3 regions of the Mesorhizobium sp. C432A genome follow, and region 1 is predicted to be linked to each of the others. Evidence: riboswitches for the same ligand, from Rfam matches in the RefSeq annotation. Region 1 holds a riboswitch; each other region holds the start of a gene.
The links. A riboswitch is a leader RNA that binds a small molecule or an ion and turns the genes downstream of it on or off. The one in region 1 is predicted to bind cobalamin.
Positions count from the first base shown of each region.

Region 2: linked by a shared signal. The riboswitch ahead of NLY33_RS16495 (DUF1636 family protein) and the one ahead of NLY33_RS03235 (aromatic ring-hydroxylating oxygenase subunit alpha) in region 1 are both predicted to bind cobalamin.
Region 3: linked by a shared signal. The riboswitch ahead of NLY33_RS16730 (CbtB domain-containing protein) and the one ahead of NLY33_RS03235 (aromatic ring-hydroxylating oxygenase subunit alpha) in region 1 are both predicted to bind cobalamin.

Region 1 covers NZ_CP100470.1:710,587-717,631, reverse strand. Annotated here, with positions in the region: gene NLY33_RS03250 (DUF680 domain-containing protein) at 1-197, opposite strand, end outside; gene NLY33_RS03245 (DUF680 domain-containing protein) at 269-472, opposite strand; gene NLY33_RS03240 (DUF680 domain-containing protein) at 539-745, opposite strand; cobalamin riboswitch at 1,245-1,446, shown strand; gene NLY33_RS03235 (aromatic ring-hydroxylating oxygenase subunit alpha) at 1,564-2,811, shown strand; gene NLY33_RS03230 (FAD-binding oxidoreductase) at 2,849-3,949, shown strand; gene NLY33_RS03225 (PqqD family peptide modification chaperone) at 4,111-4,533, shown strand; gene NLY33_RS03220 (hypothetical protein) at 4,687-5,736, shown strand; gene NLY33_RS03215 (glycosyltransferase family 2 protein) at 5,733-6,476, shown strand; gene NLY33_RS03210 (glycosyltransferase family 2 protein) at 6,510-7,045, shown strand, end outside.
Region 2 covers NZ_CP100470.1:3,413,360-3,420,404, forward strand. Annotated here, with positions in the region: gene cobN (cobaltochelatase subunit CobN) at 1-794, opposite strand, end outside; gene cobW (cobalamin biosynthesis protein CobW) at 813-1,865, opposite strand; gene NLY33_RS16495 (DUF1636 family protein) at 1,868-2,293, opposite strand; cobalamin riboswitch at 2,332-2,538, opposite strand; gene NLY33_RS29510 (DUF6348 family protein) at 2,597-2,854, opposite strand; gene NLY33_RS16500 (DUF6348 family protein) at 2,746-3,288, opposite strand; gene NLY33_RS16505 (winged helix-turn-helix domain-containing protein) at 3,318-4,541, opposite strand; gene NLY33_RS16510 (NADH-quinone oxidoreductase subunit A) at 4,869-5,234, shown strand; gene NLY33_RS16515 (NuoB/complex I 20 kDa subunit family protein) at 5,225-5,806, shown strand; gene NLY33_RS16520 (NADH-quinone oxidoreductase subunit C) at 5,811-6,413, shown strand; gene NLY33_RS16525 (four helix bundle protein) at 6,447-6,824, shown strand; gene NLY33_RS16530 (NADH-quinone oxidoreductase subunit D) at 6,891-7,045, shown strand, end outside.
Region 3 covers NZ_CP100470.1:3,460,149-3,467,193, forward strand. Annotated here, with positions in the region: gene NLY33_RS16720 (aromatic ring-hydroxylating oxygenase subunit alpha) at 1-639, opposite strand, end outside; gene NLY33_RS16725 (gamma-glutamylcyclotransferase) at 774-1,466, shown strand; cobalamin riboswitch at 1,534-1,729, shown strand; gene NLY33_RS16730 (CbtB domain-containing protein) at 1,766-1,945, shown strand; gene NLY33_RS16735 (CbtA family protein) at 1,961-2,764, shown strand; gene cobU (bifunctional adenosylcobinamide kinase/adenosylcobinamide-phosphate guanylyltransferase) at 2,757-3,269, shown strand; gene cobO (cob(I)yrinic acid a,c-diamide adenosyltransferase) at 3,271-3,885, shown strand; gene cbiB (adenosylcobinamide-phosphate synthase CbiB) at 4,042-5,019, opposite strand; gene cobD (threonine-phosphate decarboxylase CobD) at 5,018-6,073, shown strand; gene NLY33_RS16760 (tyrosine phosphatase family protein) at 6,070-6,579, shown strand; gene NLY33_RS16765 (creatininase family protein) at 6,589-7,045, opposite strand, start outside.

The sequences.
Region 1 (7,045 bases):
GGGACGAACTTCTGTTGGTCGTTCGACGAGTTCAGCAGCTTGTAGACCGCCGAGTTGGTGCCGGTCGACGAAGTGCGAGTGGTGTCGACGGCAGCGGCCGGCTGGTTGGCGCCATTGGAGCCATAATTGTCGCTGCCGGCAAAGGCAGCGCTCGAAACAGCCAGCACGGCTGCGGTGGCAAGAACGATCTTCTTCATTTTAGTCTCCTGAATTTTTCTGATGCCGCCAGCTGCAGCGGATAAGCCCGCCACGTGCTGGAAACCGGCTTTTAGCGGCCGAAAAGGTTACGGTCGGCACCGTGGGCAGGCGCCTGCTCGGCTGGAGCCGACTTCTCAACCGAAGCCGTATGGCCACTATCGGTCGACGTAATCGCAGGCTGGTTGGCGCCGTTCGAACCGTAGTTGTCGCTGCCGGCGAAAGCGCTGCCGGAGATGGCCAAAACGGCGGCGGCAGCAAGGATGATCCTTTTCATTTCAAATACTCCTGAATTTTTTGGGATCCCGAGAGCGACGGGTTAGCCGCCCTTCTTTGGTCGGGATCAGCGATTGCCGTAGAGGTCGCGGTCGGCGCCCTGAATGACAGGCTGCTTGTCAGCGTGCGCCGGCTTCTGAATGGAAGCCGTATACGAGCTGTCGACCGAGACGGCTGGCTGGTTCGCACCATTGGAACCGTAATTGTCGCTACCGGCGAAGGCGCTGCCGGTGATCGCCAAAACGGCTGCGGCAGTGAGGATGATCTTTTTCATTTTTAGTACTCCAGTTTGTCTGTCCGTCTAGCGGCGTGTCTTGGGAGGAATTCGCGTCGTTCGGACAGCCCCGATGTGGGAAAGCCATAGGCTGGTTTCCAATCACGAAGTTGTTCCGTGTGGACCACGGTCCTGCACCTTGAAATTGTGCCAGGAAGTTCCTCTATGGTCATTTATCGCATTGTTTTCAGTTGCTTATGTCGAACCGAGTGGTTCGCTCCGGTGTCGGTTTCCGGGCCGTCGTTCACACCGTCCTGCACGCATTGTCAACAGAAACGAACCGTTCGGTTCGATTAGAGATTGCTAATAGTAACTTTTCGATACCGTTGAGCCCTTTTTGCCCCCGATCGAACTGGATCCGCAGCGATTCGAAACGGCGATGATGGCGTCGCAAGAAACGTCTCAGCTCTTTGACCGGCGGCGGGGGGCGTATGCCGCGCGTGTCGCGCCGCATGGATACGATGTCGCTTTCATGCCGACGTCGCGATCGCTGCCGTGATTAGATGATCGCATCTCAGGTGCCGCTTCGTGACGACGCAGCGGAGAATTGGGAAGCCGGTCAGAATCCGGCGCTGCCCCCGCAACGGTGGTGGAGTTGAAGTCGCAACGGGAGACCACTGGGCAAGAGCCTGGGAAGGTGTCGCGATGGTCCGCAAGGACAACTCCAGAGCCCGGAAACCAGCCCGAGATGCATAGACTCGACTGATCGCGGTGGGCGGTCAAGAGGTGGATAGTGCATGTCCGGCGCCGCGCCGGCCTGCGTCCGATCCTTCCTCCATCACCACCAAGTTCAGTCCTTAAACCACGAGGACAGAACTATGGATACGCGCAACGACATGCTGAGGCTCCTGAACGGCCGCAAGCAAGGCTTTTCGCTGGAACAGCCCTTCTACACCGACCCGGACTATTTCAAGCTCGACATGGAGCTCATCTGGTATCGCGACTGGCTGTTCATCGGCCATGATTGCGAACTGCCGAAGCCCGGCAGCTATATCACCGTGCAGATCGGCGATTATCCGGTGGTGCTGGTCCGCGACCAGAAGGGCAACATCAACGCCTTTCACAATTCCTGCCGCCATCGCGGCAGCCGTGTCTGCAACACTGAGAAGGGCATGGCGGCAAAGCTTGTCTGCCCCTATCACCAGTGGACCTACGAGCTTGACGGCCGGCTGCTGTTTGCCCGCCAGATGGCCGACGGTTTCGACAAGAGCCAGTTCGGCCTGAAGCCCGTCGCCTGCGAGAGCGTCGGCGGCTACATCTTCATCTGCCTGGCGAAAGAACCTGCCGACTTTGCGCCGATGCGCGCCATGATAGAGCCCTACCTCAAGCCGCACCGGCTGAATGAAGCCAAGGTCGCCTTCGAGAGCACCATCATCGAGAAGGGCAACTGGAAGCTGGTCTGGGAAAACAACCGCGAATGCTATCACTGCGCCGGCAATCATCCGGAGCTGTGCAAGACATTCCCCGAAGCGCCGACGGTGACCGGCGTGCAGGGCGCCGACAGCGATCCGGAGATGCTGGCGCACTGGGCGAAATGCGAGGCGGCGGGCCTGCCGAGCAAGTTCCGCATCGATCCGGCCGGGCAATACCGCGCCACCCGCGCGCCGCTGCTGCGCGATGCCGTCAGCTACACGATGTCGGGAAAGCGCGCGGTGACGAAGGACCTGTCCGACACTGTTGCCGCCGACCGCATCGGCACCTTGATGCACTACCACTATCCGACGACCTGGAACCACATCCTGATCGACCATGCGGTCACCTTCCGGGTGCTGCCGATCAGCGCCACCGAAACCGCGGTGACGACCAAGTGGCTGGTGCACAAGGATGCGGTCGAGGGCGTCGACTACAACCTTGAAGAGCTCACCCACGTCTGGACCGAGACCAACGACCAGGACCGCCGCATCGTCGAGGAAAACGCCTTCGGCATCCTGTCGCCGGCCTATGAGCCCGGCCCCTATTCGGAGCTGCACGAGGGCGGCGTGATCCAGTTCGTCGAATGGTACGCGGCCTTCATCGGCCCGCGCCTTGCCGAAGGCGGCCGGCCGGCGCTGCGCAGCGTCGCGTGAGCTGGAGCAGGCGAAGAGGGACCAGAGGATGAATGCGATGACGGATCTTGGGCTCTATCGCCATCTCGACCAGATGGCGCCGTGGAACGATAGGCTGCAGGTGCTGGAAGTGATCGGCGTCAGCGACGAGGCGCCCGACGTCAAGACCTTCACCTTCCGCTCCGACAACCAGACCTGGTTCCGCTACAAGCCGGGCCAGTTCCTGACGCTGGAACTGCCGACACCGGACGGGCCGCTGATGCGCACCTACACGCTGTCGTCGTCGCCATCGCGGCCGTTTTCGATCGCGGTGACAGTGAAGGCGCAACCGGGCAGCATCGGCACACGCTGGATGTTCGACCAACTGGTGCCCGGCTCGCACGTCAAGGCCTATGGACCGGCGGGCGACTTCTCGTTGCACAGCCACCCGGCGGCCAAATATCTGTTCATTTCGGCTGGCTCCGGCGTGACACCGATGATGTCGATGCTGCGCTGGCTGAACGACTGCGCGCCATGGACCGATGTCGGTTTCGTCAACTGCGCGCGGCGTGCCGAAGAGATCATCTTCCGCAAGGAACTCGAACTGCTCGGCGGCCATATGCCCGGCCTGTCGCTCGGCTTCATGATCGAGGAACGTTCCAGCCGCGAAGGCTGGTACGGCCATATGGGGCGCATCGATGCGATCCGGCTGCCCTTGCTGGCTCCGGATTTCCGCGAGCGCGAAATCTTCTGCTGCGGCCCCGATCCGTTCATGCGCGCCGTGCGCGGCATGCTGGATGCCGCCGGCTTCGACATGACGAAATACCATCAGGAGAGCTTTGCCGCGCCTGTGATGGAGGAAATTCCGGCGCCGTTTGCCTCCCCGGTCGAGGACGGCATCGCTGCACCTGTCGAAGCCGTGACGCCGATCCGCTTCTCGCTTTCGGAGGTCGATGCCGGCTGCGTCGCCGGCCAGACCGTGCTGCAGACCGCGCGCAGCTCGGGCGTGCGGATTCCCGCCGCCTGCGAGTTCGGCCTGTGCGGCACCTGCAAGGTGAAGAAGGTCTCCGGCGAAGTCGAGATGAGCCACAATGGCGGCATCCTCGACCACGAGATCGATGACGGTTTCATCCTTGCCTGCTGCTCGAAACCGTTGTCGGCGCTCGAAATCGAGGCTTGAGCCGGTCGACTTCGCCGCAACGGTCGCCGACGCAGGCGTTGTGTTCGCGGGTCTTTGTCTTGCCAAGCATAGGCCGAGTGATTTAGACGCACTTAGGAAGGGCTGGCAGACCGTGAAATCGGCGCATCCCTTCATGGGCGCATGGAACGGGGGACAGAGCGATGCAACAGCGGGTCTATGGGGTCGCAAGCAAGGACATCGTTTTCGAATCATTCGATGGCGAAGCCGTCGTTCTCGATCTTTCGAACGGTAAGTATTTCGGCTTTTCCGATTCCGGCAGCCGGGTCTGGCAGGCTCTGTCGTCCGGCGTCGCCACTGAAGCGCTGGTCGGAGTTGCCGCGGGCGCCGCAAAAATAAGCCTGGCCGACCTCGAAAGCTTCATTGCCCGACTGCTCGATTTCGGGTTGCTTGCGCCAGCCGAAACACCGGCACAACCGCTTTCGGGCGAGCTGTCGTCTGCGCTTGCTGCCAGCAATGAGCCGCTCAAGGTCGATGTCCACGACGACCTTGCCGATCTCATCATTGTCGACCCGATCCATGAGGTCGAGGAACCTCTCGGCTGGCCGGCGGTGAAACAGGCATAATCGTTTCCCTAAAGCGCGTCGCGTTTGAACGGACTCAGGCGACGCGGTTTAGATCTTTGATTTTATGCATGTCGTCGTCTCAAAACCGGGGCCACCCCGAGCGACATGCATCAGGCGACCCGGCGCAATTCTGGACGCTGGAACAACGAACACATGCCTTTGATCACGCTGCAAACCCTGCCGGATTATGCCCGCCATGTGCTGGCGGCCGCGGAAAGCGCCGCCGCCTTCTATCCCGTTACCGCCAGCGTGCGGTTGCCGGGGCTGGACCTGAGTGTCCACCTCGACCATGGCACGCTGGCGGAAGCCATGAGCCATGCCTTCATACCGGCCCCGGAAAATCCGTCTGCATCTGACGGCTGCCGCATTTTCGTCGCCCACCCGGCCATCGATGGCGTCCCCGCCCCGGCCACCTGGGGCCGAGGCGATTACAACCATCATGCCTTTGCCAACCGGCTGGAAGAGGCCGGATTGCGCGGCAGCTACTATCATGACCTCGACTTTTGGCAGTTCCATGATCCGCAACGCCATGTCGGGGCGCAGCTGATGATGTCGGCCGACGCCTTTCCGCCATGGGAACAAGGGGCGCCGCTGCGCGCCTTCCTGCATTGGGAATATGCGGCGCGCGGCATGCGGCTCACCCATGCCGGCACGCTGGGCATCGATGGCAAGGGCGTCCTGCTGGCGGGCTCCGGCGGTGCCGGCAAATCGGGAACGGTCGTCGCCGGCCTGCTCAATGGGCTCGATAGCGTCGGCGACGACTATGTGCTGATCGACCGGACCGAGGGGGTGACGGCCTATCCGCTGTTTGCCACGCTCAAGCAGGATCCGGAGGGCTTCAAGCGGCTGAAGCTGGAGGGTCGGCTAAATTCGTACCAACCGCTGAACTGGCAAGGCAAGCATGCCTTTCACATCAACGAGGTCGCGCCTCGACCAACTCCTGCAAGTCTGGACATTATTGCTTTGATAGTGCCCCATATCAGGGGAGGTGCGAGAAGCTCGGTCATGCCCATATCGCGCAAGGATGCCATGATCGCCTTGGCGCCGTCAGGAATCGTGCAGATGCCGGGCGAGCGGGAAGCGGGCTTTCGCTTTTTCAGCGAGCTTACCCGCGATCTGCCATGCTACCGGCTGTCGCTGGGGACCGAGCCGCGCGAGATCGCCGGCACGATTGCGGATTTCGTCCTTCGGGGCGCTGCATGAAGTTGAGCATCATTGTGCCGGTCTACAATCGGGAGATCTATGTCGTTTCGACGTTGCGGTCCCTGCTCAGGCAACGCGACGATGCCGATCTCGATATCATCGTTGTCGACGACGGCTCGACGGACAGCTCCGTTGAAGCAGTCCGCGCCATCATGCGGGAAGCGTCGTGCATCCGCCTGTTCCAGCAGGCAAACCAGGGCGTGGCCAACGCGCGCAACACAGGGCTGAGGCAGTTGCTGCCGCAAACCGAACTGGTGTCGTTCCTGGATTCGGACGACGTCTCGCCGGCTGGACGATTCAAGGCTGGCCTACCCCTGTTCGCGGCCGACCCTGCGCTCGAGCTGACCTACTCGCTGATGACGCGCGTCGATCTCATGGACGACGAAACCCTGCAGCCGGCACGGGGCGGCGCAGGTCCCACCGTGCGCGGCGTCAGCCTTAGCGCCGGGATATTCCGCAGGGCACTCATCGACCGTACAGGTGCTTTCGACGAGGAGTTCCGGCAGGGCGAAGACGCCGACTATCTGCTGCGCATTTTCGAAACCAGCCCAAAGCACATTTTTCCCGACACCGTCGCGGTATACTACCGGCGCCACCCCGGCAATTTGACCAAGCAAAGGGATGTGGCGGTGCGCGAATATCTACGTGTAATTCAGAAATCCTTGCGGCGGCGCAAGGCCGATCCGTCGCGGCGCCCGGTCGAGGGGCTTTTCGAGATCAAGCGCCCGGCAGAGTGGTGAAAGAATGAACAGATCACAGCCTGGAATGCGTGCGTGAAGCTGAGCGTGATCATGCCGGTCTACAACCGCGAACGCCATGTCGGCTCGGCGCTGCGCTCGCTGCTGAGGCAGCGCGATGCCGCCGATCTCGACATCATCGTTATCGATGACGGTTCGACCGACAGTTCGGTGGCGGTCGTGCGCTCGCTGATCGCGGAGGCGCCGTGCATTCGCCTTTTCCAGCAGCAGAATGCCGGGGTGACGCGGGCACGCAACGCGGGCTTGCGGCAATTGCTGCCGCAGACCGGGCTGGTATCGTTTCTCGATTCCGACGACATTTCCCCGCCGGGCCGCTTCAAGGCGGATCTGGCCTGTTTCGACGCAGACCCCACCCTCGAGCTCACCTATTCGCGCATGACGCTGGTCGACGACATAGATGACGATACGCTGGAGCCGACAGCCGACAGCCACTCGATGACGGTTCGCGGCATTCACCTGTCTCCCGCTATCTTCGTCCGGCGGTTGGTCGAACGCATCGGCAGCTTCGACGAGGATTTCCACCAGGCCGAGGACACCGACTATCTGCTGCG
Region 2 (7,045 bases), 2.7 Mb from region 1:
CCGAGTTCCCGCCCACCCCCCTCTGTCCTGCCGGACATCTCCCCCGCAAGGGGGGAGATTGTGCTCTCATCGACGCTTTCGCCAATCGGGGATGTTGCAGAGGAATCTATTATCGGCTGGGCAGAAAAAGTGCCGAGGTCCGCGCCGGCTGATCTCCCCCCTTGCGGGGGAGATGTCCGGCAGGACAGAGGGGGGTGTGAAGGAACGCCGACATCGGCAAAATCCAACTTGCCAACGACGCCGCGGCCAGGCTCGTAGTAACCAGCTTTCGGCACGCTGACCGGCTCAGCCGCCGCCGCATCCTGCCCAGCCAACCCCGCCAGCCGCTGCATCAGTGCTGCCATATTCTCCGGTCCGCCCTCGCGGAAATAACCAAGCAGGACGTCCAGATCCTCGCGCGGCAGCGTCGAGGCTTCGATCAGCCTGAGATCCTCGTCGTGGCTCTCGCCCGGCAGCAGCGCCAGCTTGATGCCGTTCGCACGGGCAGTCGCGGCAAGCTGGTCGCAGCCATAGCGCCACCAGTCGTAGCCGCCGAGGATGCGCACCAAAATCACCTTGGCGTGGCGGGCGACGCTGTCGATCCAGAGGTCCACGGACATGGGATGGCGCAGGTCGCGCAGCGCCGCCAGCCGCATCGACGGCAGGCGGGCGGCATCGGCCTTCCACGCCGCCGCGAGGCCGGCGAGGTCGCTGTCGGTGAAGGACAGCGCCACGATATCCGCCGGCGTCTGCCCGAGATCGACGGGCTCGGCGAGATCGTCGAGCGAGGCGGATGTGGTGGTGAGTATATGCATTTCGGCTCGTGGTTTGGATCAGCCGGCGAGTATACGCTCGATCGCCGGGCGGTTCAGTCCTTTCAGGCCAATGACGACAAGACGCGAGCGGCGGTCGTCCTCAGCCGCCCAGGCGCGGTCATAGTAATGATTGACGCGCGGGCCGACGGCCTGCAGCAAAAGCCGCATCGGCTTGCCGCCGACATCGACGAAGCCTTTTACACGCAACACGTTTTCCTGTTCGGCGGCGGTGGCGACGCGCTTGGCCAGGTCGTCGGGATTGGCGATCGAGGGGATGTCGACGATGAAGGTGTCGAAATCGTCATGCTCATGATCGAAAGCGCCGTCGTGATGCGACTTGCGGTTCTCGATGTCGTCTTCGACGGCGAGACCGAGGCCAAGCAGCACCGACGGGTCGACCTTGCCATGCGCAGTCGGCACGATTTTTACCGCGCGGGCGGAATGTTCATTGATGATGGCGTTGGCGCGGGCCGAACCGGGGGCGTCCATCAGATCGCTCTTCGACAGGATGATCAAATCGGCGCAGGCGATCTGGTCCTCGAACACTTCTTCGACAGGATCGTCATGGTCGAGCGTCTCGTCCTGAGCGCGCTGTGCCTGCAAAGCGTCCATGTCGTTGGCGACGCGGCCTTCGGCCAGCGCCGGGCCGTCTACCACGGCGATGACACCGTCGACGGTTACCCGGCTCTTCACGCTCGGCCACTGGAACGCCTGGACCAGCGGCTTGGGCAGAGCCAGGCCCGAGGTCTCGATCAGGATGTGGTCAACCTTCGGTGTCAGCGCGAGGATCTTGTCGAGGGCGGGCACGAAATCGTCGGCGACTGTACAGCAGATGCAGCCATTGGCCAGTTCGACGATGTTTTCCTCGGGGCAGGTGTCGATGCCGCAGCCTTTCAGGATTTCCCCGTCGATGCCGATGTCGCCGAACTCGTTGACGATGATGGCGATGCGCTTGCCGCCGGCATTTTCCAGGAGATGGCGGACCAGCGTCGTCTTGCCGGCGCCGAGGAAGCCTGTAACGACAGTGCAGGGAACACGGGAGAGGTTGGCGGCCGGGTTTGAAGCGTTCATCGTCAGTCCTTCAGCATGTCGAGGGGTGGGATGCGGGCAACGAGGCCGCGCTTGAGGCTATCGGGCCGGCCGCGCCACGGGATGAGGCCGTCGGCCGAAGTCGCGAAGAGCTTTGCGCCGGTAACGAGGTCGGCGCCGCTGGTTGCGGTCAGATCGCCGAAGACATAGCTCCAGCAGCCATCGCGCAGGATCGCGGCGCTGAGGCGGCGCTTGCAATTGCCGAGACATTCGGCGGTGCGGACCCGGATATCGCCGGCAGCGGCGCGGCGTGTGTCCTCAGCCAGCAATTCGCCGGCGCGCGGATGGGCGTCGGAACCGGTCTCATCGCGGCAGGAGGCGCAGACGATGACGGTCACGCCGGTCAGGGCGTCGTTGTCGCCGGACGCAATGTCCGTTGTGCCAGCCGAAAAACTGCTGTTCTGGTCCAAAAACCGTGCTCCTTGCCCGGAAACCCGCCAGGCGATCGGATACTTTGTCTCAGACGGCAGGTCTCCTGGCTCGCGAGTCATTGCCTTGGTTAGCCGCCTTCCCGGTGTTACCCAGTGGCTTTCGGCCTTGGCTCTTCGCTTACAGTTGCGGGGACAGCCGCGGATTTGGGATTTTTTCGTCCCGCACCGCATTCCCTCTTGGCCCTTGCCGTTGCGGGCAGGGGACCGTCTGGAGCGGATTTAGGCTTTTGCAGGCAGCGGTGTCAACGCACGGCTACGACATGGCGATGTCGGCAGGGGCTGTCATGTCCCGGCTTCCGGCAGTGCCAGGATGACCTGTCGGATAGCTTGATAGCCATCGCTATAGTCCCAGTCATGACCGACAGCCAGATTCTGTCCCTCATGCCAAACCGCGTTGTCCAGAAGGACTTCGGCACTAATCAGCGTGCCCTTCAAGCCTGCCAGAAAGGTCCGGACAAAATGGCTTCCGGGGGTACCGAAGCTGTGAACAGCTTTTCCAGCTTGGCATAGAATGCTGGATAGCCTGGTGTCAGCGAGCATAGCTCGGTTGTGGCCTGGGAAATGACCGGGCCGCTATAGATTTTCCAGCGGGCATCTTTTCGCCAGATCTTCCAACTGGCGCTGCTTCGCTGCCAAAGCTCTATTTCGGCCTGCATGTTCTCGCAGACGTGATCGGCCAGTCCCTCAATGGCCACATGGAAAACACCACGGAGAAACTTTTCAAACGCCTGGTTCAGTTCCTGTTCGCGCGTGTCGCCGAAGCCAGCAAAGGATTCAATGACCGGCTGAACATCAAGCAGCGGAGAAAAAATGTAGATTTCCAGGACCAGCCGGTCAGAACTCGTCTCGAACACCTCAGCCTCAAACCGAAGCTGCTTCGATTGGAGCATGACGTCCCTATCTCTGCGGACTGCATCTATTCCATGCGCAATGAGGGCGCCATGGATCATGTCGAGCACTTTGTCCGATGCCATTGCACAACCTACGAGGCTTATTGAGGCGTCTATGACAGACGCTGCAAGGGTTGGCCATCTCTCTCGCTAGCCAATGCCGGCCCCAGATTGCCGGCCGGCGTCACTTCGATGCGCTCAAGGCCAAGCCAGCCCTGCATCTCCTTTAGTTCCTCGAAAAGCTGTGCGGTGGTCTCAGGCGGTGCGCCTGCTTCGGCATAGGCGGCGTGGACGCGTAAGACACTCGCAGGCCGGTCGGCCTTGAGGTCGACGCGGGCGACGATCTTGTCGCCGAGCAAGAAAGGCAGCACGTAATAGCCATATTGCCGCTTGTCGGCCGGGGTGTAGATCTCGATGCGGTAGCGGAAATCGAAGAGACGCTCGGTGCGCGCGCGCTCGAAGACCACCGGATCGAAGGGGGCCAGCAAGGCGCGGGCCTCGATCTTTCGCGGCAGGCGGGCGTCCCTATAGAGGTAAGCCGGCTTGTCCCAACCTTCGACGTTTACCGGCAGCAACTCGCCCATCTCGACCAGTTCCTCCAACCGGCCCTTCATGTCGGCCGGCGACAAGCGGAAATAATCGCGCAGGTCACCCGACGTCGCGATGCCGTGGGCGCGGGCAGAAATGCGCAGCAATTCGCGGTGCGCGTCCTCGGCGGCCGGCACCGGCAGATCGAGGATCGCCTGCGGCAGCACGCGCTCGGGCAGGTCATAGAAGCGTTCGAAGCCACGGCGGTGCGCCGTGGTGATGCGTCCGGCCCAGAAGAGCCATTCGAAGGCGTGCTTGGCGTGGCTCCAGCCCCACCAGCCGCCCGAACCTTTCTGGCCTTCCAGTGCCGAAGCGGCAATCGGGCCGCGCTCGGCGACCGCGCGGTAGATCTCTTCGATATAGGCGGCGTGCTCGCGGCCCCATTTGGCGAGGCCGAGATACATTTCGTCGCCTTGCTCGGCCCGCTGCATGCGCCAGCGCATCAGCGGGTAGGTCTCGACCGGCAGGAACGAGGCCTCATGCGCCCAGTATTCGAACACCGTGCGTTTGCGGGTGATGGCCGCATTGTCGAGCAAAGCCAGCGGGTAGGGGCCAAGCCGCGAATAGAGCGGCATATAGTGGGCGCGCACCACCGCGCTGACGGAATCGATCTGCAGCAAGCCGGTGCGCGACAGCACGCGGGCGAGGTGGCGGCGATCGGGCGTGCCGACCGGGCGGGGATCGAGAAATCCTTGCGCGGCGAGCGCGATGCGCCTGGCCGCGGGGAGTGAGATTTTGTCCTTCGTCAAAGTGTCTTGCCTCGAACCATTTTCCCGACTTTAGCCGGCGATTCCGGTCATGCTAGCAGGCAAATGGCGGGAGATGTGTCAGGAGACAAAAGTGGAGTGAAAGATGAAGGAAATCAAACAGGAGGAGATCGGACCAGTTTTTCCCGGCCTGCCGTCCAGCACTGTCTTTTGAACAAGGTTTGACTTGCTTCGCTGAAAGCCGTGCGCTAACCCTCGCCGCGTTGCAGCAAAGGCACCTAAAACGGTTCAGCGGTTAAACTGTCGCGCTTCCGCATTAGGGTTGGTTGCTGTAATCAAAGTGGATTGGCCGCCAACGGAAAGCCGAGCATGAACGTACTCCTCAGTTCATACCTGCCCATCGTCCTCTTCATCGCCGTGGCCGCAGTTGTAGGCCTGGCGCTTATCATCGCGCCGTTCCTGGTGGCTTATCGCAATCCCGATCCGGAGAAGCTTTCCGCCTACGAGTGCGGGTTCAACTCGTTCGACGATGCCCGGATGAAATTCGACATCCGCTTCTACCTGGTGTCGATCCTGTTCATCATCTTCGATCTGGAAGTGGCCTTCCTGTTTCCGTGGGCGGTGTCGTTCTCGAAGATCGGCATGCTCGGTTTCTGGTCGATGATGGTGTTTTTGGCGGTGCTGACCATCGGCTTTGCCTATGAGTGGAAAAAAGGAGCGCTGGAATGGGATTGAACGACAGTTCCGGAACGCTCGTCGCGCCGAAGCCCAAAGGCCTGATCGACCCCAATACCGGACGTCCGGTCGGTTCCGACGATCCGTTCTTCCTCGAGATCAACAATGAACTGGCCGACAAGGGTTTTCTGGTCACCTCGACCGAGGCGCTGATCACCTGGGCACGCAGCGGCTCGCTGATGTTCATGACCTTCGGTCTCGCCTGCTGTGCCGTCGAGATGATCCACACCTCGATGCCGCGCTATGATTCGGAGCGGTTTGGCGTGGCTCCTCGCGCGTCGCCGCGCCAGTCGGACATAATGATCGTGGCGGGAACGCTGACCAACAAGATGGCCCCCGCTTTGCGCAAGGTCTACGACCAGATGCCGGAGCCGCGCTACGTCATCTCGATGGGCTCCTGCGCCAATGGCGGCGGCTATTATCACTATTCCTATTCGGTGGTGCGCGGCTGCGACCGCATCGTGCCGGTCGACATCTATGTGCCCGGCTGCCCGCCGAGCGCCGAAGCGCTGCTCTACGGCATTCTTCTCCTGCAGAAGAAGATCCGCCGCACCGGCACGATCGAACGGTAGACCCATGGCCGCATCCCTGAGCGAACTGTCGACCTATCTCGGCGAAAAGCTGCCGGGCCGCGTCACCGATGCGGTGCTTGCCTATGGCGAACTGACGATCTCGGTTGCTACAGACAATCTGATCGAGGTGACAAGCTTCCTGCGTGACAATTCGGGCTGCCAGTTCATTTCGATCATCGATATCTGCGGCGCCGACTACCCGTCGCGCGTCAAGCGTTTCGATGTCGTCTATCATTTGCTTTCGCCGAAGCAGAATTTGCGCATCCGCATCAAGGTGCAGGCCGACGAAGAGACGCTGGTGCCGTCGCTCACCGCTGTCTATCCCGGCGCCGACTGGTATGAGCGCGAGGCCTACGATCTCTATGGCGTGCTGTTCTCCGGCCATCCGGACCTGCGCCGCATCCTCACGGACTACGGTTTCGAGGGCCATCCCCTGCGCAAGGACTTCCCGCTGACCGGTTTCGTCGAGGTGCGCTACGACGACGAAGCCAAGCGCGTGATCTACGAGCCGGTGGAATTGAAGCAGGAATTCAGGAACTTCGATTTTCTCTCGCCATGGGAAGGGACGGACTACGTCCTGCCGGGCGATGAGAAGGCGAAACAGTGAGTAGGAAGTAGTGAGTAGTCAGTAGCAAAAGATTTGGAGCAACGGATCGAATCTTATCGCGACTTGAAGGTGTGGCAATCGGCGATGACGCTTGCTGAGGATTGCTACCGTTTCACCAAAGAGTTTCCGAGGGATGAGATTTACGGCATGACCTCTCAGATGCGCCGATCGGCGGTTTCGGTCGCAGCGAACGTCGCGGAGGGATACGGTCGGGAGAACAGAGGGTCGTTCGTTCAATTTTTGCGCATGGCGCAAGGCTCGTTGAAGGAACTGGAGACACACATACTGCTGGCATGTCGGGTTGGCCTGCTGCGAAAAGACAATGAGATTGAGCTGCCGCTGCGATGCGAAGAGATTGGAAAAATGATGAGATCTCTTATCCGAACGGTGCAGGCCAAGCAGGCGGAATGAAGCAGGCATTGAGATTGATGATCACTACTCACTACTCACTACTGACTCTTCGCCAGAGGCGCCAGAATGGCTGAAACCTCCGTCCGCAACTTTAACATCAACTTCGGACCGCAGCACCCTGCGGCGCACGGTGTTTTGCGTCTTGTGCTGGAGCTTGACGGCGAGGTGGTCGACCGCGTCGATCCGCATATCGGCTTGCTGCATCGCGGCACCGAAAAGCT
Region 3 (7,045 bases), 2.7 Mb from region 1:
GACGCCTGGGCAATGCAGGCACTCGTTGAAGTTCTCCCAGAAGATTTTCCAGTTGCAGTTCATCACCTTGCGCAGGACATGGCCTGATACCAGCGTTTCCAGCGGCCAGTTGGCGAGGTCGCCGGATGCGGGATCGAAGGAGGTCTCGGCGGAGCCGGCCGTCGCCTGCTGAAGGTTCACAAAGACAAAGCCGCGCCACACCGACAGCGCCACCCGGTAGAGCGGATGATCTGCCTTGTCGAAACCATCTGGCAGCGATTTCGAGGGAACGCGCACGAGATCGCCGCGCAGCGAGTAGGACCAGGCATGGTAGGGGCAAGTGATGAGCCGCGCTTTCAGCCGGCCCTCGCTTTCCTGGCAAAGCTGCGAGCCGCGATGCCGGCAGGTGTTGTGGAAGGCGCGCAACTCGCCGGTGTCGTCGCGCAGCACGACGATTTCCTGCGTGCCGACGCGGAATGTCCTGAATGCCAAAGGCTGGGCAAGATCGGCCTCGCGGCAGACGAGCAGCCAGCTTTTGTACCAGATGGCCTCGAGATCGCGCTGGTAAGCCTCGCTATCCCAATAGGCCGATGACGGTAGCGTCGGTTCGGCCCGGCTCAGGCCGTTATAGGGGTCGCGCTCGCTCGGGTTGGGATGCATGGCTGGCTTCCTATGAAGCGTCAGCCGACACCCCGGCAAATCGTTTGTCAATCAGAGTGCCGCATTGCCGGTTGCAGGCGCGGCGCATAATCATGTCGTGGACATGGGACATTCGGAATTGGGGGGATTCGGACGTGGCCGCACGACAGATGTCGCTTACGCCGGAGCTGGTCGCGCGCTGCTGGCGCGAGATCAGGGACCCCGGGCCGGATCCGGACGCGATGCATCTCGATGAAGCCGACTATGACGCGCTGCTGGATGAATTGCAGGTCGAACTCCCGGACAGCGAACCGCTATGGCTGTTCGGCTATGGATCGCTGATCTGGAAACCGGAAATAGATTATGTCGAGGACCGCGTTGCCTTGGCGCGCGGCTGGCATCGGTCCTTTTGCATGAACATGACGCGCTGGCGCGGCACCAAGGACAGCCCCGGCCTGATGATGGCGCTGGACCGTGGCGGACAATGCAAGGGCGTCGCCTTTCGGCTGACCGACAATAACCGGCGCGAGCAGTTGGGCCGGCTTTTCCGGCGCGAAGTCACGCTGAAGCCGACAAGCTACCGGCCGCGCATGCTCAAGCTTGCAAGCGAGGCCGGACCGCTCAGGGCATTGGCCTTCGTCATCAACCGCAACGGCCTGACCTATTCAGGGCCGCTCGACGAGGGCAAGGTCGTCGAAAGGCTGGCAACGTCCTGCGGGCACTGGGGGTCGGGCGCCGACTATCTCTACAACACGGTGAAAAACCTTGAAGAGCGCGGCATTCACGATCGCCATCTGTGGCGGCTGCAGCGGCTGGTTGCCGAGCGGATCACCGCGTTGAACCCGTAACGCCGCATGGCGCATTCGCGCTGTTGGCCGGCGGAATTTGGTTTGCCGGATGCGGCCGTTTCAGCCTATAGTCATGCATGTCGTCGGTTCCGTTAGGGACCAAGAGGGAATGCGGTGAGGGCTGACTTGTTGCCCAATGCCGTGGCTGCCCCCGCAACTGTGTGCGGTAGTCCTCTCCAAGCCACTGGGGATTTTTTCTTCGGGAAGGTGGGGAAGGGCGCTGATCCGCGAGCCAGGAGACCTGCCGGCGACAGGGAACTGACTTCGATGCCCTCGGGTGGAGGGCGAAAGGACAAGATATGAATTCCGCTTCCGTCTCCCTCGGCGCTTCCGTCTCCTCGCAGTCGCGCTTCATGCAGCTCGTGCTTAGCGCGTTTCTGGGGATTTTCGTCGTCGGCGTTGTCGGTTTCTCGCACATCGATGCGGTCCACAATGCGGCGCACGACTATCGCCATTCGATGGCGTTTCCCTGCCACTGACGAGGATCTGACATCATGAACCTGTTTCGCAACGTCGTGTTCATCGCGGCGATCGCAGGGCTCGTGGCCGGTGTCGCTCTCGCCTGCATGCAGGCCTACGCCACCGTGCCGCTGATCCTCAAGGCGGAGGTCTACGAAAAGGCTGGTGGCGGCCACGAGCATCAGCATGCCGCGGTGCCCGCCGCCAACGCTACGGACACCAATGCCATGAGCACCGCCGCGCCGGCGGAAAATGCGGTGAGCAGCGCAACACCGGCTGAAGCAGCCGCGCCGGCGGAGGACGAAGGCTGGGCGCCGGCCGACGGCTTCGAGCGCTTCGCCTTCAGTGTCGTCGCCAATATCGTCACCGGCATCGGCTTCGCGCTGGTCCTGGTGGCGGTTTCCGAGTTCGCCGGTGGCATCGGCAGCTGGCGCCAGGGCGTGTTCTGGGGTCTGGCCGGCTTTGCCGTTTTCACGCTGGCGCCGGGACTCGGCCTGCCGCCGGAACTGCCGGCAATGCCGGCGGCCGATCTCATGCAGCGCCAGATCTGGTGGTGGGCAACGGTGATGGCAACGGCGATCGGTCTTGCCCTTATCACCTTCCGCACGTCGGCGCCCCTGACCGTGCTCGCCGTCGTCCTGATCGTCGCCCCGCATATTGTCGGCGCGCCGCAGCCTGACAGTTTTGTAACGCCGATCCCGGAGGGCCTGCATCATCAGTTCGTGGTGGCGGTGACGCTGACCAATCTGGTGTTCTGGGTGGTGCTCGGCGCGGTTGTCGGCATAGTGCGCGCGCGCTTCACCGGCACCGCGACCAGCCTGCGCGACACCTTTGCCTGATCGCAGTTTGACCTTCATCATCGGCGGTGCGCGCTCCGGCAAGAGCGTGCATGCCGAAAGTTTGGCGACGGCGTTGCCGCCGCCATGGGCTTATATCGCCACCGCGCAAGCCTATGACGGCGAAATGCGCGAGCGCATCGCGCAGCACCGCTCGCGCCGCGGCGAGGGATGGGCGACCATCGATGCCCCGCTTGATCTTGCAGGTGCGATCGAGGCATTGCCGGACAACCAGCCGGTGCTTGTCGACTGCCTGACGCTGTGGCTGACCAATCATATGCTGGCCGATCATGATCTGGAGGGGGAGTGCCGGCGGCTGGCCGATGTGCTTTCGCGGCCGCGCGGACCGTGGTTCGTGGTCTCCAACGAAGTCGGACAAGGCATTGTGCCCGACAATGCGCTGGCACGCCGGTTCCGCGATGCCGCCGGCCGGCTCAACCAGCAGATCGCGGTCGTAGCTGATATGGTGCTTCTGATGGTGGCGGGGCTGCCGCTCAAGGTGAAATGAGATGACCGATATCGACACAAAAGACGAAGAGCGCCATCGCGCCAAGATGGCCAAGCGCAAGGCGGTGCAGGACGCCGAGGTCGCGGAAAAGACGGTCGAGAAGGGGCTGCTGATCGTCAACACCGGACCCGGCAAGGGCAAGACCACGGCTGCCTTCGGGCTGGCGCTGCGCATGCTCGGCTATGGCAAGCGCGTCGGAATGGTCCAGTTCATCAAGGGCAAATGGCACACCGGCGAGAAGGATGCCTTCGCGGCGTTTGGCGACCGCGTCGTCTGGCACACGATGGGCGAGGGTTTCACCTGGGAGACGCAGGATCTGAAGCGCGACATTAAGGCGGCCGAAGCCGCCTGGGCCAAGGCGCTGGAACTGATCGCCGATCCCTCGATCAGCCTCGTCGTGCTGGACGAACTGAACATCGCGCTGCGTTACGACTATCTCGATCTCGACAGAGTGGTGGCGGCGCTGAAAGCGCGGCGCGAAGGTCTGCATGTCGTCGTCACCGGCCGCAACGCCAAGCCGGCGCTGGTCGAGGCGGCGGATCTGGTGACGGAGATGGGCGTGACCAAGCATCATTTTTCGGCCGGCGTTAAAGCACAGCAGGGGATTGAGTTTTGAGGGGCTATCCTCACCTTTTACCCTCCCCCTTGTGGGGAGGGTCGATCCGCGAAGCGGATCGGGGTGGGGGTTCTCGTAGTACGCAGTCCCCCACCCCGGCGCTTCGCGCCGACCCTCCCCACAAGGGGGAGGGTAAAGGAAGGCGACGGTAAGCTCTCAGAACGTCACCGCGATAAGCACCGCCGACAGCAACCCGAACAGCCCAATCAGCAGATAGTCCGCCACCTGGTACAATTTCAGCGCCTGCCTGATGTCCTGGCTTTCCGCCGCGCGCCTACCGCCTTCGCCCATATAGGCGTCCTCGATGATGACGCCGCCATAGCTGCGCGGGCCGGCGAGCGCCAGGCCGAGTGCGCCGGCCATTGCCGCTTCCGGCCAGCCGGCATTGGGCGAGCGGTGCTTTTTGGCGTCGCGCCGCACTGCTTGCCAGGCGTTGCGGGGATCGGCGCCGTCAACGAGAAAGGCGGCGGCAACGATCAGCAACGCGGTCAGCCGGGACGCCGGCAGGTTGATCCAGTCGTCGAAGAGTGCTGCCGCGCGGCCGAAGGCCTCGTGGTGCGGGGTGCGGTGGCCGATCATCGAATCGGCGGTGTTGGCGGCCTTGTAGGCCACGCCGCCGGCCAGACCGCAGACACCTGTCCAGAAGGCGGGCGCAACGATGCCGTCGGAGAAATTCTCGGCCAGGCTTTCGATGGCGGCGCGGCTGACGCCGGCATGGTCGAGCTTCTCTGGATCGCGACCGACGATGCGCGCAACCGCAATGCGGCCGAGCGCCAGCCCGCCGGTATCCAGCGAATCGGCCACCGCCTCGACATGTTCGGTAAGGCTCTTTTGCGACAGCAGCGACGAGGCCAGGATTGCCGTGATGATCATGCCGGCAGGAAAGAGCTGCCAGAGCAGGATTTGCACGATGAAGGCGATTGCCGCCGGCACCAGCACGATCACCAGCAGCGCCTGCACGCTGCGGCGGCGACGCAGCGCGTCGGAATCAGTGTCGCGGTTGAGCCTGAGGTCGAGAAAGGCTATCAGCCTGCCGAACCAGGTGACGGGATGGCCGACGGCACGGAACAGCCAGTCCGGGTAACCCAGGATGCGTTCGATGGCCAGCGACAGGAAAGCGATCAGGATCGACATGAAGCTTTCTGATGGAGCGATTACTGTGGTGGATCACGGTGGATCCCTTGGCCGGGCGAGGGCGCTCTTCCCTCACGCGCCACAACCTTTCGTCGATCTCTCGACAGGTATCAATCCGCACTCCTACCCGCTTTTCGAGCTGCCCGCCACCGCCCTGTCACGATTGCCGGAGGCCGCGCGCCTGTGTGAGCTGGCCAGGGTCGCGGCCGGCGCCTATGGCGCGCCTTCGGCCGAGAATGTGGCGGTCGCCCCGGGCACGCAGATCCTGCTGCCGCGCGTCGCCTCGCTGGTCAGCCCCGGCAAGGCGCTGGTGCTCGGGCCGACCTATGCCGAGCATGCCAGGGCCGCCGCGATTGCCGGCCATGCGGTGGCGGAGGTCGACGATTTCGAGGCGCTTGCGGGAGCCGAAATTGCCATCGTCGTCAATCCCAACAATCCCGACGGGCGCGTCGTGTCGCGGGAGAGGCTGCTTCGGCTTGCCGAGACATTGCGCGCCATAGGCGGTCTGCTGGTCGTCGACGAAGCCTTCATGGATGTCGGCCCGCACGCGGAAAGCCTGGCCGGCGATGTCGGGCGGGGCGGCATCGTCGTGCTGCGCTCGTTTGGCAAGTTCTTCGGTCTCGCCGGCCTGCGGCTCGGCTTCGCACTTTCCGATGCGGTGACGGTCGAAAGGCTTGAAACGCAATTCGGCCCTTGGGCGGTCGCCGGCCCAGCGCTCGAATACGGCATCCGCGCGCTTGCCGACAGCGGCTGGCAGGCCGGCATGCGGCGGCGGCTGGCGCAGGATGCGGCGCGGCTCGATGCACTGCTTTCGCGCTTTGGCGTTGCTGTCGCCGGCGGCACGACGCTGTTTCGCTATCTCCGGCTTGCCGATGCACCGGGGCTGTTTTCGACGCTCGGTGAGCGCGGCATATTGCTCAGGCATTTTTCCGAGCGTCCCCAGGTGCTCCGCGCGGGGCTGCCTGGAAGTCAGGAGGAATGGCAGCGGCTCGAATCGGCGCTTGCCGACTGGCACGCACGGCGCGACGATGGGTCGAAGGAGATCGCGCCATGATCCATATCTGTTCGCTGGCAAAGCTTGAGGAGACGGTGGCCAAAAGCGGCGCCGAGCGCGTGCTGTCGCTGCTCGCTGCCGGCACCGAGGTGACGCGGCCGGCCTCAATCGCGAGGGAAAACCACCTGCATCTGGTCATGCACGACATCGCGGTGGCGCAGGACGGCATGACCATGCCCGGCGAAGACCATGTGCGCAATCTGCTCGATTTCGCCCGGAAATGGGACCGCGCCAAACCCATGGTCGTCCATTGCTATGCCGGCATCAGCCGCTCGACCGCCTCGGCCTATATCATTGCGGCGGCGCTCGCCCCGAAGCGCGACGAAGTCGAACTTGCGCAGACATTGCGGAAGCTTTCGCCCTCGGCGACACCCAATCCACGGTTGATCGCCGTCGCGGATGCTCTGCTCTCACGACAAGGCCGCATGATCGAAGCGATCGAGGCGATCGGACGCGGCGCCGATGCTTTTGAGGGTACGCCTTTCGTGTTGAAGATCGACGGCTAAGGCGGCCCGCTATGCCAGCCAGTCGGCAAGCTTCGCCTTGCGCACATCCTTCAACAGGGTGATGAAGCCGTTGGCCTGATGCTCCGCCGTCAGTCGGCCTTTCTCGGCCGTGGCAATGCTGGCATCGCCGACCACGCCGTTGGGGTTGAGATCCCCAGCGATCCAGGCGAAAGCGTGCGTTCCGGTGTGGCGCAGCAGCGCAAATTCGGTTTCGGCGCGGGCGACCTTGGAGGCGAAATTGTCGGCCTTGGCCATGTCGACTAACTCCGGGCGAAAATGCAGCATCAACGAGGTCTCGACGTCGCCGCCATGGATGCCATGGCGGTCTTCCAGCTCGGTGTACATGCCGGCGGGGCGGCCGAAGCGCTGCCAGCTGGTCTTCACCGCCAGCATCCTCTCACGCACGCGCAGCTCGCGCGTGACGATGCCCATGATCTCTTCATTGCCGCCATGCGAGTTGACGACG